DNA from 4 places in the Streptomyces sp. NPDC101237 genome. Region 4 is predicted to be linked to each of the others. Evidence: riboswitches for the same ligand, from Rfam matches in the RefSeq annotation. Region 4 holds a riboswitch; each other region holds the start of a gene.
What was found. Region 4 has a riboswitch for S-adenosylmethionine ahead of thrC (threonine synthase). Riboswitches for the same ligand answer to the same signal wherever they lie in the genome.
Positions count from the first base shown of each region.

Region 1: it holds a riboswitch for S-adenosylmethionine, as region 4 does, so the genes downstream of both, ACIRQ9_RS07590 (aminotransferase class V-fold PLP-dependent enzyme) here and thrC (threonine synthase) in region 4, are expected to answer to the same signal.
Region 2: it holds a riboswitch for S-adenosylmethionine, as region 4 does, so the genes downstream of both, ACIRQ9_RS32405 (putative leader peptide) here and thrC (threonine synthase) in region 4, are expected to answer to the same signal.
Region 3: it holds a riboswitch for S-adenosylmethionine, as region 4 does, so the genes downstream of both, ACIRQ9_RS32525 (GNAT family N-acetyltransferase) here and thrC (threonine synthase) in region 4, are expected to answer to the same signal.

Region 1 covers NZ_JBIWNY010000003.1:366,855-371,628, forward strand. The annotation lists gene ACIRQ9_RS07580 (cytochrome bc complex cytochrome b subunit) at 1-1,366, shown strand, start outside; gene trpD (anthranilate phosphoribosyltransferase) at 1,499-2,563, shown strand; SAM riboswitch class IV at 2,662-2,778, shown strand; gene ACIRQ9_RS07590 (aminotransferase class V-fold PLP-dependent enzyme) at 2,933-4,294, shown strand; gene ACIRQ9_RS07595 (Lrp/AsnC family transcriptional regulator) at 4,412-4,693, opposite strand; gene ACIRQ9_RS07600 (rhomboid family intramembrane serine protease) at 4,690-4,774, opposite strand, start outside.
Region 2 covers NZ_JBIWNY010000027.1:60,319-65,092, reverse strand. The annotation lists gene ACIRQ9_RS32420 (ABC transporter permease) at 16-942, opposite strand; gene ACIRQ9_RS32415 (ABC transporter permease) at 939-1,898, opposite strand; gene ACIRQ9_RS32410 (ABC transporter substrate-binding protein) at 1,902-3,521, opposite strand; gene ACIRQ9_RS32405 (putative leader peptide) at 3,735-3,851, opposite strand; SAM riboswitch class IV at 3,888-4,001, opposite strand; gene ACIRQ9_RS32400 (isopenicillin N synthase family dioxygenase) at 4,444-4,774, shown strand, end outside.
Region 3 covers NZ_JBIWNY010000027.1:85,920-90,693, reverse strand. The annotation lists partial or broken gene ACIRQ9_RS32530 (glutathione S-transferase C-terminal domain-containing protein) at 365-1,207, shown strand; SAM riboswitch class IV at 1,221-1,331, shown strand; gene ACIRQ9_RS32525 (GNAT family N-acetyltransferase) at 1,490-2,218, shown strand; gene ACIRQ9_RS32520 (acyl-CoA dehydrogenase family protein) at 2,611-3,831, shown strand; gene ACIRQ9_RS32515 (Rrf2 family transcriptional regulator) at 3,880-4,338, shown strand; gene ACIRQ9_RS32510 (alpha/beta hydrolase) at 4,367-4,774, opposite strand, start outside.
Region 4 covers NZ_JBIWNY010000006.1:140,507-145,280, reverse strand. The annotation lists gene ACIRQ9_RS11915 (MoaD/ThiS family protein) at 1-27, opposite strand, end outside; gene thrC (threonine synthase) at 74-1,360, opposite strand; SAM riboswitch class I at 1,379-1,533, opposite strand; gene ACIRQ9_RS11905 (glucosyl-3-phosphoglycerate synthase) at 1,691-2,635, shown strand; gene ACIRQ9_RS11900 (trehalose-6-phosphate synthase) at 2,718-4,142, shown strand; gene otsB (trehalose-phosphatase) at 4,221-4,774, opposite strand, start outside.

The DNA of each region.
Region 1 (4,774 bases), on a different contig from region 4:
GCAGATGATGTCGGAGGCGTTCAACTCGACCCTGCACATCTCCTTCGACGTGCGCGGTGGCCTGCTCATCCGGCAGATCCACCACTGGGCCGCGCTGATCTTCCTCGCGGGCATGTTCGTGCACATGATGCGCGTGTTCTTCACGGGCGCCTTCCGCAAGCCGCGTGAGATCAACTGGATGTTCGGCTTCCTGCTGTTCGTCCTCGGCATGTTCACCGGCTTCACCGGCTACTCGCTCCCGGACGACCTGCTCTCCGGTACCGGCGTCCGCTTCACCGAGGGCGCCATCCTGTCGACGCCGATCGTCGGCACGTACATCTCGTACTTCCTCTTCGGCGGCGAGTTCCCGGGCCACGACTTCGTGGCGCGGTTCTACTCGATCCACATCCTGCTGCTGCCGGGCATCATGCTCGGCCTGATGGTCGGCCACCTGATCCTGGTCTTCTACCACAAGCACACGCAGTTCGCGGGTCCCGGAAAGACCGAGAAGAACGTCGTCGGCATGCCGCTGCTGCCGGTCTACATGGCCAAGGCCGGAGGCTTCTTCTTCCTGGTCTTCGGTGTCATCGCGGCCATCGCGGCGACCACCCAGATCAACCCGGTGTGGGCCATCGGCCCCTACCGTCCGGACCAGGTGTCCACCGGCGCCCAGCCCGACTGGTACATGGGCTTCGCCGAGGGCCTGATCCGGTACATGCCGGGCTGGGAGATCAACTTCTGGGGCCACACGCTGGTCCTCGGCGTGTTCATCCCGCTCGTCCTGTTCGGACTGGTGCTGGGCGTCATCGCGGTCTACCCGTTCATCGAGTCCTGGGTCACCGGCGACAAGAGCGAGCACCACATCCTGGACCGGCCGCGCAACGCCCCGACCCGTACCGGGTTCGGTGTCGCCTGGGTGACCGTGTACATGATCGGGCTGGTCGGTGGTGGCAACGACCTCATCGCCACCCACTTCCACCTGTCGATCAACGACGTGACCTGGTTCGTCCGGATCTTCTTCTTCGCCGGACCGGTCATCGCGTTCATCGTCACCAAGCGGATCTGCCTCGGCCTGCAGCGCCGGGACCGCGAGAAGGTGCTGCACGGTCGCGAGACCGGCATCATCAAGCGGCTGCCGCACGGTGAGTTCATCGAGGTGCACGAGCCGCTCAGCCAGGAGCAGCTGCACACCCTCACGGCCCACCACCAGTACGAGCCGGCCGAGGTCGGCGCGGGGGTCGACGAGAACGGTGTCGAGCGCAAGATCAAGGGGTCCGAGAAGCTCCGCGCCAAGCTGAGCAGCGCCTACTACGGCGAGGACAGCCAGATCCCGAAGCCCACCGTCGAGGAGTACAAGGAGATCACGAGCGGCCACGGCCACCACTGATCGACCGCGTCGCCACACGACGGCCGAAGGGCCCCCGTCCGGGGTACGGACGGGGGCCCTTCGCCGTGTCCGGAGCTGGATAGGGTAGGCCCCGACGACCCTTTTCCCCGTACGACGATCAGGAGCGGCTCCATGAGCGCTGTGACCCCCGCTGGAGGCGACACCGCGGCGGGCCGTTCCTGGCCCGAGGTGCTGAACGCACTGCTGTACGGCCAGGACCAGAGCGCGGACGCGACGGCCTGGGCGATGGACCAGATCATGCGCGGCCAGGCGACCGACGCCCAGATCGCCGGCTTCGTCGTCGCCCTGCGCGCCAAGGGCGAGACGGTCGACGAGATCAACGGGCTGGTCCGCACGATGTACGCGCACGCCAACGTCATCGACGTGCCCGGCCGCACGGTCGACATCGTCGGCACCGGCGGCGACGGCGCCAAGACGGTGAACATCTCCACGATGTCGGCGCTGGTGGTGGCCGGCACCGGGGCGAAGGTCGTCAAGCACGGCAACCGGGCCGCGTCCTCCGCGTCCGGCGCCTCGGACGTGCTGGAGAAGCTCGGCGTCAACCTCGACCTGACCCCGCGGCGGGTCGCCGAGGTCGCCGAGGAGGCCGGCATCACCTTCTGCTTCGCGGTCAAGTTCCACCCGGCGCTGCGCCACGCCGGCGCGGCCCGCGGCCAGCTGGGCATCCGTACGGTGTTCAACATCCTCGGCCCGCTGACCAACCCCGCGCAGGTGCGGGCCCAGGCGGTCGGCGTGGCGGACCCGCGCATGGCGCCGGTCGTCGCGGGCGTCTTCGCCGAGCGCGGCAACTCCTCGCTGGTCTTCCGCGGCGACGACGGCCTCGACGAGCTGACGACCACCGCCACCTCGCGGGTCTGGATCGTCCGCGACGGCACGGTCACCGAGGAGAGCTTCGACCCGAGGGACGTGGGCATCGGCCTGGTCCCGGTGGAGGCGCTGCGCGGCGGCGACCCGTCGTACAACGCGGAGGTCGCCCGCCGGCTCCTGGACGGCGAGACGGGGCCGGTCCGCGACGCGGTGCTGCTGAACTCGGCGGCGGCGCTGGTGGCCCTGGACCCGGGCACCGGGACGCTGGCCGGGCAGATCCGCGCCGGCATGGACCGGGCCGCGGAGTCGGTCGACTCGGGCGCGGCCAAGCGGGTGCTGGAGCGCTGGGCGGCGGCGACCCACCGGTAGCCCGCCGGCCGGAGATCACGCGCCGGCGCGGCGACCTGCGTTCCGTCATCCGGACAGAGGTTGCGCGCCGGCGATCATCTCCTCTACTTTTCCTCTCAGGTCATGAGTGACAGTCATGAGGCCCCGGCCGACTGTCCGGCAACCCTCCGTCCGTGGCGGGGTGCCCCGGGTGAAGACCAGGCCGTAGGCAGCGAGGTCTGCGGCAAGCGCGGATCCCTCACGCTCGTCCAGCGAGCACGGCCCGGGGATCCTGGTCACCGAGGGAGTCTCCCGTGAGCAAGCGAATGCGCTAGGGCGCCGAGCCCCCCTTCCGCGCACCTGTCCGCATGCCTGTTCCGCCTTCTTCTTTCCTCTCACGGGAGTTCCGCCATGTCCGTCTCCACCGCTGTCTCCACCCCGTCGGTTTGTGCCCCGCTGCCCGTTCTGGGACGTGATGTCACCGTCCCGCTCGTCACCGGCGGCGAAGTCACCTACGCCGCCCTCGACTACGCGGCCAGCGCCCCCGCGCTCCAGCGGGTCTGGGACGACGTGGCGGCGTACGCGCCCTACTACGGCAGCGTCCACCGCGGCGCCGGCTACCTCTCCCAGCTCTCCACGGACCTCTTCGAGAACGCCCGCAGGACCGTCGCGGAGTTCCTCGACTGCCGCCCCGACGACCAGCTGGTCTTCACCCGTTCGACCACGGACTCCCTGAACCTCCTGGCCCGCGCCCTGCCCGCCGACTGCCAGGTCTTCGTCTTCGAGACCGAGCACCACGCGAGCCTGCTGCCCTGGCAGGACGCCCGGGTCAGCTACCTGGACGCCCCGCGCACCCCGGCCCAGGCCGTCCGGACCCTGGAGCGCGCCCTCGCCGCCCGCGATCCCCACGGCCCGGCCCTGGTCTGCGTCACCGGCGCCTCGAACGTCACCGGTGAGCTGTGGCCGGTACGGGAACTGGCGGCCGCGGCGCACGCGCACGGCGCCAGGATCGTGCTGGACGCGGCCCAGCTGGCGCCGCACCACCCGGTGAGCGTGCGCGACCTGGACGTCGACTGGATCGCCTTCTCCGGCCACAAGCTGTACGCGCCGTTCGGCTCCGGCGTCCTGGCCGGCCGCGCCGACTGGCTGCGGGCCGCCGAGCCGTACCTCGCGGGCGGCGGCGCCAGCCGCACGGTGACCCGGCGTGAGGACGGGGGAGTGGCCGTGGAGTGGCACGAGAGCGCCGCCCGCCACGAGGCCGGCTCGCCGAACGTCATCGGGGCCTACTCGATCGCCGCGGCCTGCAAGGCGCTCACCGAGGCGGGCTTCGAGACGCTGGTGGCCCGCGAGCGGCACCTGATCGCCAAGGTCCGCGCGGGCCTCGCGGAGGTCCCCGAGGTCCGCGTGCTGTCCCTCTTCGGCGACGACGCCCCGCGGGTGGGCGTGCTCTCCTTCGTCGTCGAGGGCTGGAACAGCTCCCACTTCGCCGCGGCCCTGTCCGCCGAGTACGGCATCGGTGTCCGCGACGGCCTCTTCTGCGCCCACCCGCTGGTGCGGACCCTGCTGGGTTCCGACCCCGGGACCCAGGGCGAGTGCGGGGCGCCGGAGGCGGCGCCGGGGGAGAAGTCCCTGAACGCGATCCGGGTCAGCTTCGGCGCGGGTACGCCCGACGAGCACGTGGAGCGCTTCGTGACGGCGGTGCGGGAGCTGGTGGCCGACGGTGCGAAGTGGTCGTACCGCACGGAGGACGGCCGCTGCGTCCCGGCGGTCTGATCAGCGCCCCTCGGGGGCGCGGGGAACCGCGCGATCGGCCACGACGGACCCGCGGTGGACCACGGTGCGGGCCGGCGGGGACCGGCCGCGCGGTTCCCCGCGCCCCTGAAGGGGCTTCTAGCTGTCCAGGCCGATCGCGAACGCCGCCTCCAGGTCGTGCTGGGAGTAGGTACGGAACGCCACGTGCGTGTCCGTGCCCTCCACGCCCTGGATCTTGCTGATGCGGCCCGGGATCACCTCGGCCAGGTCCTCGTGCTCGCGCACCCGGACCATGGCGATCAGGTCGTAGGTGCCGGTGACGGAGAAGACCTCGCTGACGCTGTCCAGCGCGGCGATCTGTTCCGCGATCTCGGGGATCCGGTCCACGCTGGTCTTGATGAGGACGATCGCGGTGATCACGGCTGGTTCTCTCCCTCGGGAGCCGGAGCTGGGGCGGCCTTCACTTTAGTCCCACGCCCGTACCGCACCCACGCGTAGCCG
Region 2 (4,774 bases), on a different contig from region 4:
CGTGTGTGCCGTCGGTCACCGCTGCCGCGCCCCCTCGTCGTCCAGCGCCCGGGCGATGCGGTTGGCGGCCAGCACGGTCGCGGCGATCGCCAGACCGGGCAGCGCGGTCAGCCACCAGGCGTTGGCCAGGTAATTGCGGCCGTCGGAGATCAACGTCCCCCACTCCGGGGCCGGCGGTGGCGCCCCGTAGCCGAGGAAGCTGAGCGCCGACACGGCCAGGATGGAGGAGCCGAAGTCCAGGGTGGCCAGCACGATCACCGGGCCGGCCGCGTTGGGCAGCACGTGCCGTCCGAGGACCGAGTACCAGCGGGCCCCGCAGGACCGGGACGCCTCCACGAACACCGCCTGGCGCACCCGCAGCACCTCGGCTCGCGCCACCCGGGCGAAGGAGGCGACGCTGGCGATGCCGACGGCGACCGCGACCTTCACCGTGCCGTAGCCGAGCGCGGTGACGAGCGCCAGGGACATGAACAGCGCGGGGATGGACAGCAGGACGTCCACGAAGCGCATCAGTATGTCGTCCACCCAGCGGCCCACGAACCCGGCGACCACGCCCAGCAGTCCACCGACCACGAACGCCACCAGCACGGCGATCAGCGTGGCCTTCAGGGAGAGCTGGGCGCCGTGGACCACGCGGGAGAAGACGTCGCGGCCCAGTTCGTCCGTGCCGAACCAGTGACTGCCGCTCGGCCCGCGGAAGTTCTGCGACGGCACGCCTTTCAGCGGGTCCTGCGAGGTGAACAGACCGGGCCGGAACGAGGCCAGGACCACCAGTACGAGGACGACCGCGGACAGCAGCAGCCCCGGACGGCGTACCACGAATCGCAGCAGCCGCCGTACGTCCACGCCGCGCCGCCCGGGCTCCGGCCCCGGCCCCGCCTCGACCGGGCGGGCCAGTACCAGCACGGCCTCGGCGCGGTCGTCGCCATGGTTCTGGCTCATGCGAAACGCCCCCTTGCGCCCCAGGCCACCACGATCCGCGGGTCCAGGAGCGGGTAGACGAGATCGATGAGCAGGTTCGTCGTCACGAAGATCAGCGCGCCGAACACCACCACCCCCTGGACCAGGGGGATGTCCTGCGCGGTGACCGCCGCCGCGGTCACCCGGCCGAGGCCGTCGCGGGAGAACACGGTCTCGACCACTACCGAACCGGCGATCAGCTGCCCGACCAGCAGCCCGACGACCGTCAGCGCCGGCAGCGAGGCGTTGCGCAGCGCGTGCCGCAGATGGACCCGCCACCGGCCGGCGCCCTTGGCCCGCGCGGTCTCCACATAGGCCTGGTCCAGCGCGGTGAGCAGGCTCTTCGCCAGCACCTGGGCGACCTGTGCGCCGGTCGGCACCGCCAGCGTCAGGGCGGGCAGCACCAGCCCCTTCGGGCCGTCGTTGCCGAACGCGGGGAACCAGTGCAGCCTGAAGGAGAACGTCTCGACGAGCAGCAGTCCCACCCAGAACGTGGGGACCGACACTCCCAGCGGCGGCAACGACAGCAGGAACTGCCGCAGCCAGCGCCGGGAGGTGTGCGTGGCCACCACCGCGAGGCCGCTGCCGAGCACCACGGCCAGCAGCAGGGCCGCGCCCGTCAGCTGGAGCGTCTGCGGCAGCGCGTCGGCCAGGGTGGAGGTCACCGGGCGGCCGGTGGAGACCGCGTCGCCGAAGTCCCCGCGCACAGCCCGGCCGAGGTACTCCGCGTACTGCACGAGCACCGGCTTGTCGAAGCCGTACTCGTGCCGCAGGGCGGCGAGCTGCTCCGGGTCGACCTGCCCCGAGTCCATCCCGGCGCCGGCCATCGCCGTGACCGGGTCACCTGGCAGATAGTCCAGCACCAGGAACGACACCGTGTACGCCGCCCACAGCACTCCGACCGCCTGCGCGAGCCGCTTGATCACATAGCGTCGCATCCGCTAGCCGATCCAGGTGTCGTGCAGCTGGAGCCGGCTGGAGGCGTCGAAGTCCAGGTCGTGCACCTTCTGTGACGCGCCCAACTGGGTCTGGAGCTCCACCACGGGCACGTAGTAGGCGTTCTGGACCAGCAACTGCTGTGCCTGGGTGACCAGTTGCTTGCGCTTGGCGGCGTCGACGGTCGCGGCCTGTTCGGACAGCGCCGTGTCGAGGGGGCTGGGGGGCAGGTGGTAGAAGTTGGCCAGCTTGGTGGAGAAGGAGCTGCGCAGGATGTCGGGGTCGGCGCGGGTCACGTTCCCCCACACCGCGTCGAAGTCGCCGGACTGGAGCGTGGTGGCGAACTGGGTGACCTGGAGCTGCTTGAGGACCACGTCCACACCCACGGCCTTGAGCTGCTGCTGGACCAGCTCCAAAGCGGGCTGGTTGGTGGCCGCGTTGGGGAACCACTTGACGGTCAGGGTCAGTTTCCTGCCGTCCTTGGCGCGGATCCCGTCGCTGCCGGTCTTCCAGCCGGCCGCGTCCAGCTCGGATCTGGCCTTGGCCACGTCGAAGGCCAGACCGGACGCGAGGTCGGTGTAGTCGGGCGTGGTGTGCGCCAGGACGCTGGTCGCCGCCCGGGTGCCGGTGGGGAAGACGGTGTCGGCGATCTGCTGCCGGTCGAGGGCGACCAGGATCGCCTGCCGCACCCTGGCGTCCCTGAGCGCCGGGCGGGCGTTGTTGAGGCCGAGGCCGAACACCACGCCGGGGTTGGCCCGCCGGGGGAGGGTGACCTGGCCGCCCTTGAGCGCCGCCTCGTTGGCCTTGCCGACGCTGCTGATCGCGTCCACCTGGCCGGACTGGAGACTGCCCGCCCGCACACCCGCCTCGGGCACTACCTTGAACACCAGCCTGTCCAGGTACGCCTCGCCCTTCTTGCTCCACAGCGAGGAACCCCAGGCGTAGCCGGTGCGCTTGGCCAGAGTGATCGACTGGTTCTGCACGTACTGCTTCAGCACGAAGGGCCCGGATCCGATCACCCCGTCGCTGCACTTCTGCTGCGGGGTCTTCTTGACACTCGCCGACGACTCGATGCCCAGCGAGTGGGTCGAAGTGGCCTGCAGGAACTGGGCGTTGGGCTGACCGAAAGTGACTTTCACGGTGAGCGGGTCGATCACCGTGGTGCCCTTGACGCCGCTCAGATAGCCCTCGGCGAGGGTGCCCAGGGCGCCGAGACCGGGCACCGCGTCGAAGTTGTCCTTGACCACCTGCGCGGTCAGCTTCGAGCCGTCGCTGAAGGTGACACCGGAGCGCAGGTGGAAGGTGAACGACGTGGCGTCGGAGCTGACGTCCCAGCTCTTCGCCAGCCATGGCACGATCTTGCCGGTCCTGGGGTCCTGGTCGGTCAGGGAGTCCACGATCTGGCGCACCGAGTAGATGGTCTCGTTGCTGCCGACCTGCTGCGGGTCCACGCAACCGGAGTCCGAGCCCACCGCGAAGGTCAGGGTGCCGCCGGACCTGGGCTGTCCGGAGGCGCCGCCGGAATCACCGCCGCCGGAGCCACAGGCGGTCAGCAGGACACCGGTGGTCGCCAGGGCGGTAAGAGCCGCCCACCGGGAGGTTCTGACATCGGAAAGTGCAGTCACGGAGGGCTTCTCCTCGTCGTGTCACCGGGCACGGTGTGGTGCGGGGCATGGCCGGGCGCGGGCGTGCGGTCCCGGTCGGCGCGACAGCGGTGCCGGGGGAGCGCTGTGCAGGGGGGGTTCAGTCGGAAACGGGGATCAAAGACAGACGGAGATCAGGCGCAGGCCGGTGCGGTGAGCGCGGGCGCGTACCGCGAGCGGCGGCGGGAGGGCCCGTCAGTCCTGACAGAGGCAGCTGGTCGAGCGCTTGAGGTCGATGTGGCGCCGGCGCGAGAGCCGTGAGAACACGGTGGCGCCGGCGTAGCGGGCGCTGAGGTCACCACCGTGCCGCATGTCGGTCCTCCACATAATCCCGGCCCCGGTCACGGGGCCACGCGCTTGCAGAGATCGTCGATGATCCCGCCGGGCTTTCACCTGGAGCACCCCGCCGCGTGGGAGGGTTGCCGATCAGCGAGCCAGGGCTTGACGCTGACACTCAATGCCGTTCGTGACCATACGGAGTGGTCTCGTCGTACGTCAATGGCGGGAAAGGGACGCCCTGCAGGGGGCAGTCGGACCGGGAGCGGATCCGGCTCAGGAACCGGCCAGCTCGGGAAGCACCCCGAGCGGTGCTCGCCACGCGCCGGATCGAGGTCGACCATGGCGGAAGGCATCTCACCCCCGGGACGCATGGTGGACGCTTCTTTCCGGCTGTGCTTTGATCCGACCATGGAGACCACTGGCCCGGCACACACGGTGCCGCTCGACCCGTTCTGGGTGAGCCGCCGCGCCGACCAGTTCGACCAGGTCTGTTGCCGATAGCCGTCCGACGGCTCCCGATCTCGCCTTCCTCCCGCTGCCCGCGGCCTTCGAGCGCCCTCGGCCGGCCGCCCTTCGGGCGCGGCGGGAAGGCTCGCGCGTCCGCCCTGCCGTGAAGGAACCTCCCATGGCCCAGTCCACAGCCCTGCCCGTCATCGACATCTCCCGTTTCCGTGCCCCGGACGCGGACCGCGGCGCCTTTCTCGCCGAACTCCGCTCCGCCGCGCACGAGGTCGGCTTCTTCTACGTCACCGGGCACGGCGTCCCGGCAGCGCTGCGGGAGGAGGTGCTCAGCGCGGCCCGCAGCTTCTTCGCGCTGGCGGAGGAGGAGCGGCTGGAGATCGAGAACCTCAACTCGCCCCAGTTCCGCGGCTATACCCGCACCGGCACCGAATACACGGCGGGCGGCGCCGACTGGCGTGAGCAGATCGACATCGGTCCCGAACGGGCGGCGCTGG
Region 3 (4,774 bases), on a different contig from region 4:
CCGACGTCGACGTCCACCGGCGCGTCCGCGATGCGAGACGAGCCTCTTGACGCCGAGGTCGGCCGGATCGACACTCACTGAGGGAATCCTAGTGAACGGATAGGGAAGCATGAGGCGTTGTGGTCCGGTCACCGTCCGAGTGACCCGTCCGTCTCTCCTTCTCACCTCGCGCCGCCACATCGACCTGCTGCGCGTCTGCAGTGCGATCGGGCGCCGGGAGGACCGAGGCACGCGCGTAGCGCACTGACGACGCCCCCGGTCTCACCGAGGAGCCGTCCCGTCCGGTGGGCGCAGGTGAGTCCTGCTCTCCCCTTCGACGCCGCTTCCGCCGCGGATACGTCCGCGCCCGCTTCCTGGGAGAGCCATGACCGTCACACCGTCGGCCGCACACACGTCCCACCAGTCGGCACCGGCCTTCCGGGGCCGCATCGGAAGGGATGCGCGCAGCGGCCACTACGCCGTTCCCGGCCGCTACCGCCTTCATCTGTCGACGGCCGGTCCCGACGGACTGCGCATCGCGGTCGCCCACAGCCTCCTCGGCCTTGACGCCGCCTGTCCGGTCACCTTCCTGCCCGCCGTGCCGGACGGCCCGGAAGGCGGCCACTCGGTTCTGCGTCCGCTGTACGAGGCGAGCGCCCACCGATTCACCGGCCCGCCCACGGCGCCGGTGCTCAGCGACGGCTGGTCCGGACGGATCGTCAGCACCCACGCCCCGGACATCATGCGCGACCTCGCCGGGAGATTCGGTGGCGGCCGGTCCGCGCTCTACCCGTGCGGTGCCGATTCGGAGATCGACGCCGTCGAGCGAATGTGCGCTCAGCGCATGAACGAGGCCGCCCAGAGCGCCGGTTCGGCCGGCGGGGAGCCGGAGGAACGTGAAGCGGCGCTGGTGACGTTGCTGGAGACGCTGGGAGCACTGGAGCGGTGGCTGCTCGGGCGGACCTACATGATCCGCGACGAAGTCACCGCCGCGGACGTCGAGTTGTGGGTCGCCCTGGTCCAGCTCGACACCGTGCATCGCCACCATCTCGACGCGGGCGCGGTCCAGCGCATCGCCGGTCATCCCACCCTGTGGGCCTACGCCCGTCGCCTGACCGCCCACCCCGCCTTCGGCTGCCATCTCGACCTCGACGGCATCGGACGCCGTCACCACGCCCGCTGCCATGGCCTGGAGGCCGCAGGAGCGGCAGTCCAGATCCTGGACTGGAACCACGCACGTGGTTCATCGGCTTCGGCGTCAGGCCCCGACGCACCGGCCGGCCCCGCCCTCCCGCTGCGGTGGGGAGTCCCAGGTGCCGACCTGACCGGATGACGTTCGGCAAGCGCGAACGGCGTCGGCAGCCGGAAGGGCGACGGCGACGCCATCTACGCAGTTCTCGGGTCCGCCGCGCGTCGTTCTCGAGGTCGCGTGCGGTCGTACGCGCATCTGTTGTCCGTCACCGATCGTGCCGTCGATCCCCACGAGCCGAACCGCGGAGACCGCCCCACCATGTCCGTCACCCCTCTCGCCGCGAGCCCCTCCGACGTCCTGGACAACCCCACCTGGGCAGCGCTCACCGGCCCGCACGCCCACCTCGCCCGACGCGTCGGCCACGCCGTCCGCTATCCCCGGGACATGGCCCCCTTCCACGCCATGTCCGACGCACGCGACCCGCGCGCCTGGGCCGATCTCGCCACGCTCGTCGAACCTGGCGGCACCGCCTCGGTGCGAGGCATCACCGAGGCGCCGGCCGGCTGGGAGGTTGTGCGCACCGGACGAGGTGTCCAGCTCGTGGACGTCTCCCTGCGGGCCGCACCTGACTCCGAAGCCGTACGGCTGGGGCCCGACGACGTGCCGGAGATCCTCGACCTGGTCGCCCGCACCACGCCGGGCCCCTACCTTCCCCGCACCGTCGAGATGGGCACCTACCTCGGCATCCGCCACCGCGGCCGACTGATCGCGATGGCCGGTGAGCGCTTGCACCCGCCCGGCTGGACCGAGATCAGCGCCGTGTGCACCGACCCCGACCACCGCGGCCGGGGCCTGGCCACCCGTCTCGTCCGCGCGGTCGCCGCCGGCATCAAGGAGCGCGGCGAACGCCCGTTCCTGCACGCCGCGGCCACCAACACGAACGCGATTCGGCTGTACGAGTCGATCGGCTTCACCCTGCGCCGTCGGACGGTCTTCTCACTCGTCCGGCACGTCGGCGGCGCCACCCGGGGTCACGACATCCTCTGACCGAGGGTGCCCTCGTCCGCCGCGGTGTCCGAAACGGTGGCAGGGCCGTCTCCGCGCTCGTCCCGCCGGACTCCCCGCGCGGCACCGCCGAAGACCGTCGAGCACGCCACACACGAGGACCGCTCATCGCGCCGCCCGGCATGGCGAATCCGCCACCCGGGGACGTGAATCGGCCGGATCGCCGCACCATTCCTAGTTTTCCGATCGGATTACTAGGGAAACGTTGACGCTGATCGAAAGGGGGGTGAGGATGAATGAGGCCGACGCGTCACCACGCATCGCCGCGCTCTCGCCGTGCGCCGCGTCGTCAACGGTCTCCTGGAGGAAGACATCATGATCGCAGCACTGAGCCGTGCCGACAGCCGCTGTCGCACGACGGCGCTGGTGCGGACGTGACGGTATCCGCGGAGGACGCGACCGACGCGGGAGCCGGACAGGTCGACTGGCTGCACATAGCCCGCGAGCTGGCGGACGATCTGGCCACGGACGCTGCCGAGCGCGAACACGCCGGCAAAGCACCGCTGGAAGAGGTCGCACGGCTGCGTGAATCGGGGCTGCTGACGCTGCTGGCGCCGACCGAACACGGAGGCGGAGGTGCCGATTGGCGTACGGCCTACGCGGTCGTACGGACCGTCTCCGCGTCGGACGGTGCCATCGGCAGCCTGCTGGGCAACCACTACTTCCTCTCCTTCAGCCCCTGGTTCTTCGCCGACCCGGACCGTGCGGCCGTCACTGAGCGGGAATCCACGTCGGGGCAGTGGTTCTGGGGAGGCGGCATCGCCTCCCACGAACCGTCGCTCGTCCTGACATCGGCGACGGGCGGTCATCTCCTCAACGGCTGCCAGAGGTACGCCACCGGGATCGGCGTCGCCGACAGGCTGCTGGTCCGAGCCGCCCGGCACGACACCGGTGAGCCGTTCGCCGTCCTGGTCGATCCCGCCCACCCGGGTGTCGTGAGCGGCGGTGGCGACACCTTCGGCCGGCGGCTGGCGGCCGGTGCCGACGTGGAGTTCTCGTCCGTACCGGTCACGGCGGACGAGGTGCTCGGCTCCGTGTCGCCGGACGAGAGCGTGATGTCTCCCTTCGCCTCGTTGGCGGCACCGACCGCGCGTCTGGTCTCCGTCCAGTTCTGTGTCGGCGTGGCCGAGGGGATGCTGGCGGAGGTCCGCGAGCACCGAAGGGGCAGGCGGTCGCCCTGGCAGCCCTTCTCGCCGCAGCCCTGGCCCGACGGCCCGACGCAGGATCCGTACGCGGTGACCGCGTACGGCGAACTCGCTGTCGCCGCCCGTGCCGCCTCCGCCCTCGCCGACCAGGCGGTGGACGCCCTGGCGAGCGGCCTCGCACGAGGCGACGACCTCGACGACGAGGAGTGCGCGCAGATCGCGGTCCTCGCGAGCGTGGCCGAGTCCGCCGCCTCCCGGGCCGCGGAAGACATCACCGCCCGCGCCCTGGACGTCATCGGCGCCGACGCCGCCTCCTCCTGGCACGGCTTCGACCGCTTCTGGCGCGACGCCCGGACGCACACGCTGCGACAGCCCGTCGCGCACCGGCTGCGCGAGGTCGGTGACTACTTCCTCAACGGCGTACATCCGTCGTTCACCCTGCCGGCCTGACGACGCATCCGGTGCCGGACGGACACAGTGGTGAGGGACAATCGGGCCATGCGGATCTCAGCGAGAGCGGACTATGCGGTGCGGGCGGCACTGGAGCTGGCCGCGGCAGCCGACGACTCCTCGCTCAAGGCGGAGGCGATCGCCTCCGCGCAGGGCATTCCGCACAAGTTCCTGGAAGGCATCCTCGGCGATCTGCGCCGAGGCGGTCTCGTCGTCAGCCGGCGGGGCGGCAACGGCGGCTACCGCCTCGCCCGCCCGGCGGACACGATCGCCATCGCCGACGTCATCCGTGTGGTGGACGGGCCCCTGGTCTCGGTACGGGGCGTACGTCCGCCCGAGCTCTCCTACGGCGGCCCCGCGGAGTCACTGCTACCGCTCTGGATCGCGGTACGTGCCAACGTCCGCAAGATCCTCGGCGAGGTCACCCTGGCCCAGGTGGCGGCGGCCAAGCTGCCCGACGAGGTCCTGAGCCTCTCGGAGGACCCCGGGGCATGGACGAATCCCTGACCGGCCCCGCACCTTCAGGTTGAGCCGCTCATGAGGTGGGCTCGAGCAGCAGGGCCGCGAGCTGCGTGGGCATGGTGATCATGCAGTCGTGTCCGGTCGGCAGCTCTCGTATACGTGCGGGTGAGCCGTTGGGCTGCGTCGCGGGCACGGGACGTCGCACGATGCCTTCCGGCTGTATGCCGACGCAGTGGATGTGTGTGCGCGGGATCGCGTCCGCTTCGGGGTTGTCCAGCTGGACCGGTTGCTGAAGGCAGCGCACCGGGTGATCGGAGAGCATCGAGCGGAGCCAGGCGACGTCCTGGGGGTCGATGACTCCGAACAGGCCGAAAGGCAGCGGAAGCTCCGGCAGGGGCGGGATACGCCACCGCTCGTCCGTGCGGGCGGCGAGATCGATGAGGCTCTGAGTAATGGGCTGCACGTCGACGGCGGTCTCACC
Region 4 (4,774 bases):
GGTGGGGATGCGAACGGTGACGCTCACGTGTGAACCTCCGATGGGGCGACGCGCTGGAATGGACAGGGCCGGCTCAGGCGAGCCCGGCTTCACGGAACGACTCGAGCGTGGGCCGGATGGTGGCCGTCAGACCGGTCCCCGCCACGGCGTCCAGCGTCTTCAGTCCGTCACCCGTGTTCAGTACGACGACCGACTTCGACGGATCGATCTGCCCGTTCTCGATGAGCTTCCTGGTGACGCCGACCGTCACCCCGCCGGCGGTCTCCGCGAAGATTCCCTCGGTCCGCGCGAGCAGCTTGATCGCGTCGACGACCTGCTCGTCGGTGACGTCCTCCACCGCACCGCCGGTACGGCGCGCGATGTCCAGCACATAGGGTCCGTCGGCCGGGTTGCCGATGGCGAGGGACTTGGCGATCGTGTTCGGCTTCTGCGGCCGGACCACGTCGTGGCCCGCCTTGTAGGCCACCGACACCGGCGAGCATCCCTCGGCCTGCGCACCGAAGATCTTGTACGGCCTGTCCTCGACCAGCCCGAGCTTGATCAGCTCCTGCAGCCCCTTGTCGATCTTCGTGAGCTGCGAGCCCGAGGCGATCGGGATCACCAGCTGGTCCGGGATCCGCCAGCCGAGCTGCTCGCAGATCTCGTACGCCAGGGTCTTGGAGCCCTCCGCGTAGTAGGGACGCAGGTTGACGTTGACGAAGCCCCAGCCCTCACCGGCCGAGTCGCCGATCAGCTCGGAGCAGAAACGGTTCACGTCGTCGTAGTTGCCCTCGATGCCGACGAGCTCGCCGCCGTAGATCGCGGCCATGACGATCTTGCCCTGCTCCAGGTCGTGCGGGATGAACACGCAGGAGCGGAAGCCGGCCCGCGCGGCGGCGGCACCGACCGCGCCGGCGAGGTTGCCGGTGGAGGAGCAGGAGAGCGTGGTGTAGCCGAAGGCGCGCGCGGCCTCGACGGCCTGGGCGACGACGCGGTCCTTGAAGGAGTGCGTCGGGTTGCCGGAGTCGTCCTTGACGTACAGGCCGCCGGTGACGCCCAGCTCCCTGGCCAGGTTGTCGGCCTGGACGAGCTTGGTCCAGCCCGGGTTGATGTTCGGCTTGGTCGCCACGTCCGCGGGGACGGGCAGCAGCGGCGCGTAGCGCCAGATGTTCGCGGGACCCGCTTCGATGCGCTTGCGCAGCTCCTCGGTGTCGTAGGCCGAGAAGTCGTACGCGATCTCGAGCGGGCCGAAACACTCCTCGCAGGCGAACACCGGGCCGAGCGGCACGCGGTGGCCGCACTCGCGGCAGCTCAGTGCGGTGGCGGGACCGAGGTCGACGGTCGCGGGGTCGGTGGTGGTCGCAGCAGTCTGCACAGCCATGTGAGGCGAGGCCCTTTCTCCTCATCTTCCTCACGACGCATCTCGCCGTGAGACGGATTTGGCACCTTCCCTAGCCGGGAGCCCCGCGAGTGATCGACAGCGATCAGCGAGAGCCGACTGGAGGGTTGCCGGGGCTTCATCGGGCCGTATCCCTCTGCCCCTCTGGATGAGCGGTATGCGGTTGTCAACGGCCGGTGACCCCAGGACATGCGATGGTCATCGGCGTTGTTCAAGACTGTAACCGAAGGCCAGGACAGTTGAGATAGTCGTCCGAACCGCGAGATGGGTCACACCCCGCAGTGTGATCGTGACAGTGAGGAGCCGCTGACTGTGCTGGAAGAAGTCGAGCGCTGGCTGGCCACCCGCTCCTGGTCCATGAACGAACGTCCGCTGCACCGGATACTCGCCGCCAAGCAGCGCACCGGTCAGACCGTCTCCGTCGTGCTGCCCGCGCTCAACGAGGAGGAGACGGTCGGTGACATCGTCGCGATCATCCGCCACGACCTGATGCGGCAGGCGCCGCTCGTCGACGAGGTCGTGGTCGTCGACTCCGGTTCCACCGACCGTACGGCGGCGGTGGCCGCGGCGGCCGGCGCCCGGGTCGTGCACCGCGACATGATCCTGCCGCGCATCCCCGCCGTCCCCGGCAAGGGCGAGGTGCTCTGGCGCTCGCTCCTGGTCACCACCGGGGACATCGTCTGCTTCGTCGACGCCGACCTGCGGGAGTTCTCCTCCGACTTCGTCACCGGCATCGTCGGCCCGCTGCTGACCGACCCGGACGTGGACCTGGTCAAGGCGATGTACGACCGCCCGCTCGCCGGTTCGGCCGGACAGGGCGGCCGGGTCACCGAGCTGATGGCCCGCCCGCTGCTGAACATGCACTGGCCGCAGCTGGCCGGGTTCGTCCAGCCGCTCGGCGGCGAGTACGCGGCCCGCCGCTCGCTCCTCGAACAGCTCCCGTTCCCGGTCGGCTACGGCGTGGAGCTGGGCATGCTGGTCGACGCCCTGCACCTGGTCGGCCTGGACGCCCTGGCCCAGGTCGACGTCGGCGTGCGCAAGCACCGACACCAGGACGGCCAGGCCCTCGGCCGGATGTCCGCCGCGATCTACCGCACCGCCCAGCTGCGGCTGGCCCGCGGCCATCTGATCCGGCCCGCCCTGACCCAGTTCGAACGGGGCGAGGACGGCTTCGAACCGCGCACCTACTCCGTGGACACCGAGGAACGGCCGCCGATGGCGGAGATCACCGAGTACGCCGAACGCCGGGTGGCGTGACTTCGCCGTACGGCCGTATACCGCGGCGGGTCGGACGTGACCGCACGTTTGAGCGTTTCCGGGCCGGGCTAGGTTGAGGCGTATGTCTTCCACCGGCGGTGCTGAGGTGCTGGTCGCGTCCAATCGCGGCCCGGTTTCGTACGAGATGCGCGACGACGGTTCGCTGCACGCCAAACGGGGCGGCGGCGGCCTGGTCTCGGGCCTGTCGGCGATCGGGCCGGACGCGGACGCGGTGTGGGTCTGCGCGGCGCTGAGCGACGGCGACCGGGAGGCGGTGCGGCGGGCCGAGGGCGGCCGGCTGCCGGCCGGGGACACCGGCGGGCAGCAGGTCAGGATGCTCGACATCGCCCCGGACGTGTTCTCGGACGCGTACAACGGCGTCGCGAACTCGGTGCTCTGGTTCGTCCACCACATGCTGTACCAGACCCCGTTGGAACCGGTCTTCGACGCGGAGTTCCGGCACCAGTGGGCGTCGTACCAGGCCTACAACCAGGCGTTCGCCGAGGCGCTGGCGCAGGAGGCGGGCCAGGGCGCGGTCGTCGTCATCCAGGACTACCACCTGGCGCTGGCCCCGCGGATGCTGCGGCGGCTGCGGCCGGACCTGCGTATCGGCCATTTCTCGCACACCCCGTGGGCGCCGCCGGACTACTTCCGGCTGCTCCCCGACGACATCGCGGCGGAGCTGCTCGGCGGGATCCTGGGCGCGGACCACGCGGCGTTCCTGACCCGGCGGTGGGCGGACGCGTTCGTGGCCTGCTGTCACGCGGTGCTGGGCCCGGGGATCCCGGCGGCCGGTGAGACCCGGATCGGGGTGCACGGGCTGGGGGCCGACGCGGAGTTCCTGCGGAAGCGGTCGCACGAACCGGACGTGGAGGAGCGGATGCGGGCGCTGCGGGAGGAGATCGGCGAGGGCCGCCGGACGATCGTCCGGGTGGACCGGACCGAGCTGTCGAAGAACATCGTGCGGGGCCTGCTGGCCTACCGGCAGCTGCTCGACGACCACCCCGAGTGGCGGGAGCGGGTGGTGCACGTCGCGTTCGCGTATCCGTCGCGGCAGGACCTCGCGGTGTACCGCGACTACACGGCCGAGGTGCAGCGGGTCGCCGACGAGATCAACGCGGCCTACGGGACGCCCGGCTGGACCCCGGTCGTGCTGCACGTGAAGGACGACTTCGCCCGGTCGCTCGCGGCCTACCGACTGGCCGACGTGGCGCTGGTGAACCCGATCCGGGACGGCATGAACCTGGTGGCCAAGGAGATCCCGCTGGTCTCGGACGCGGGGTGCGCGCTGGTGCTCTCGCGGGAGGCGGGGGCGTACGAGGAGCTGGGCGAGGACGCGGTGGTGGTGAACCCCTACGACATCGGTGGGACCGCCGGTGCCTTGCAGGAGGCGTTGACCATGGGGGACGAGGAGCGGGCGGAGCGGTCGAAGCGGCTGGCCGCGGCGGCGACCGCGTTGCCGCCCGCGGCTTGGTTCCTTGAGCAGTTGGCGGCGTTGCGGGGCTGAGTTCCCCGGCCGCGGGCCGGTGGGGGCTCGGCGCGCAGTTCCTCCCCCGGCCTCCGGCCGGGGGCACCCCCGGCGCCCTTACGGGGCGCTCTGCTCGGCCAGTGCTTTCAGGAGGCGGACGACTTCCTCCGGGCCGTCGACCACCAGGTCGGCCCGGTCGGCGAGTTCCGTGACCTCCGCGCTGCCGCTGCACACCAGCAGGCCCGGGACGCCCTCCCCGCGCAGTTTCTCCACCGCGGCGAAGGCCGGGATGTCGCCGAGGTCGTCGCCGGCGTAGAGGATCGCGCCCGCGCCGATCTCCCGTGCGTAGGCGCGCAGGGCCACGCCCTTGTCCATGCCCGGCGGGCGGAGTTCCAGGACCAGGCGGCCCGGTTCGACGATCAGGCCGTGCCGGGTGGCCAGGTCGGTGAGCGGGGCGCGCAGGGCCTCGAAGGCGGCCTGCGGGTCCTCGGCCCGGCGGGTGTGGACGGCCACGGCGTGGCCCTTGTCCTCGGTCCAGGTGCCGTGCGCTCCCGCGGCGTCGATGACGGCCGGGAGTTCGGCGCGGACGGCGGCGATGCCGGGGTGCGCGGGCGGGGCGGTGAGTTCGCCGGTGGCCGCGTCCCAGCGTTCGGCGCCGTAGTGGCCGAGGA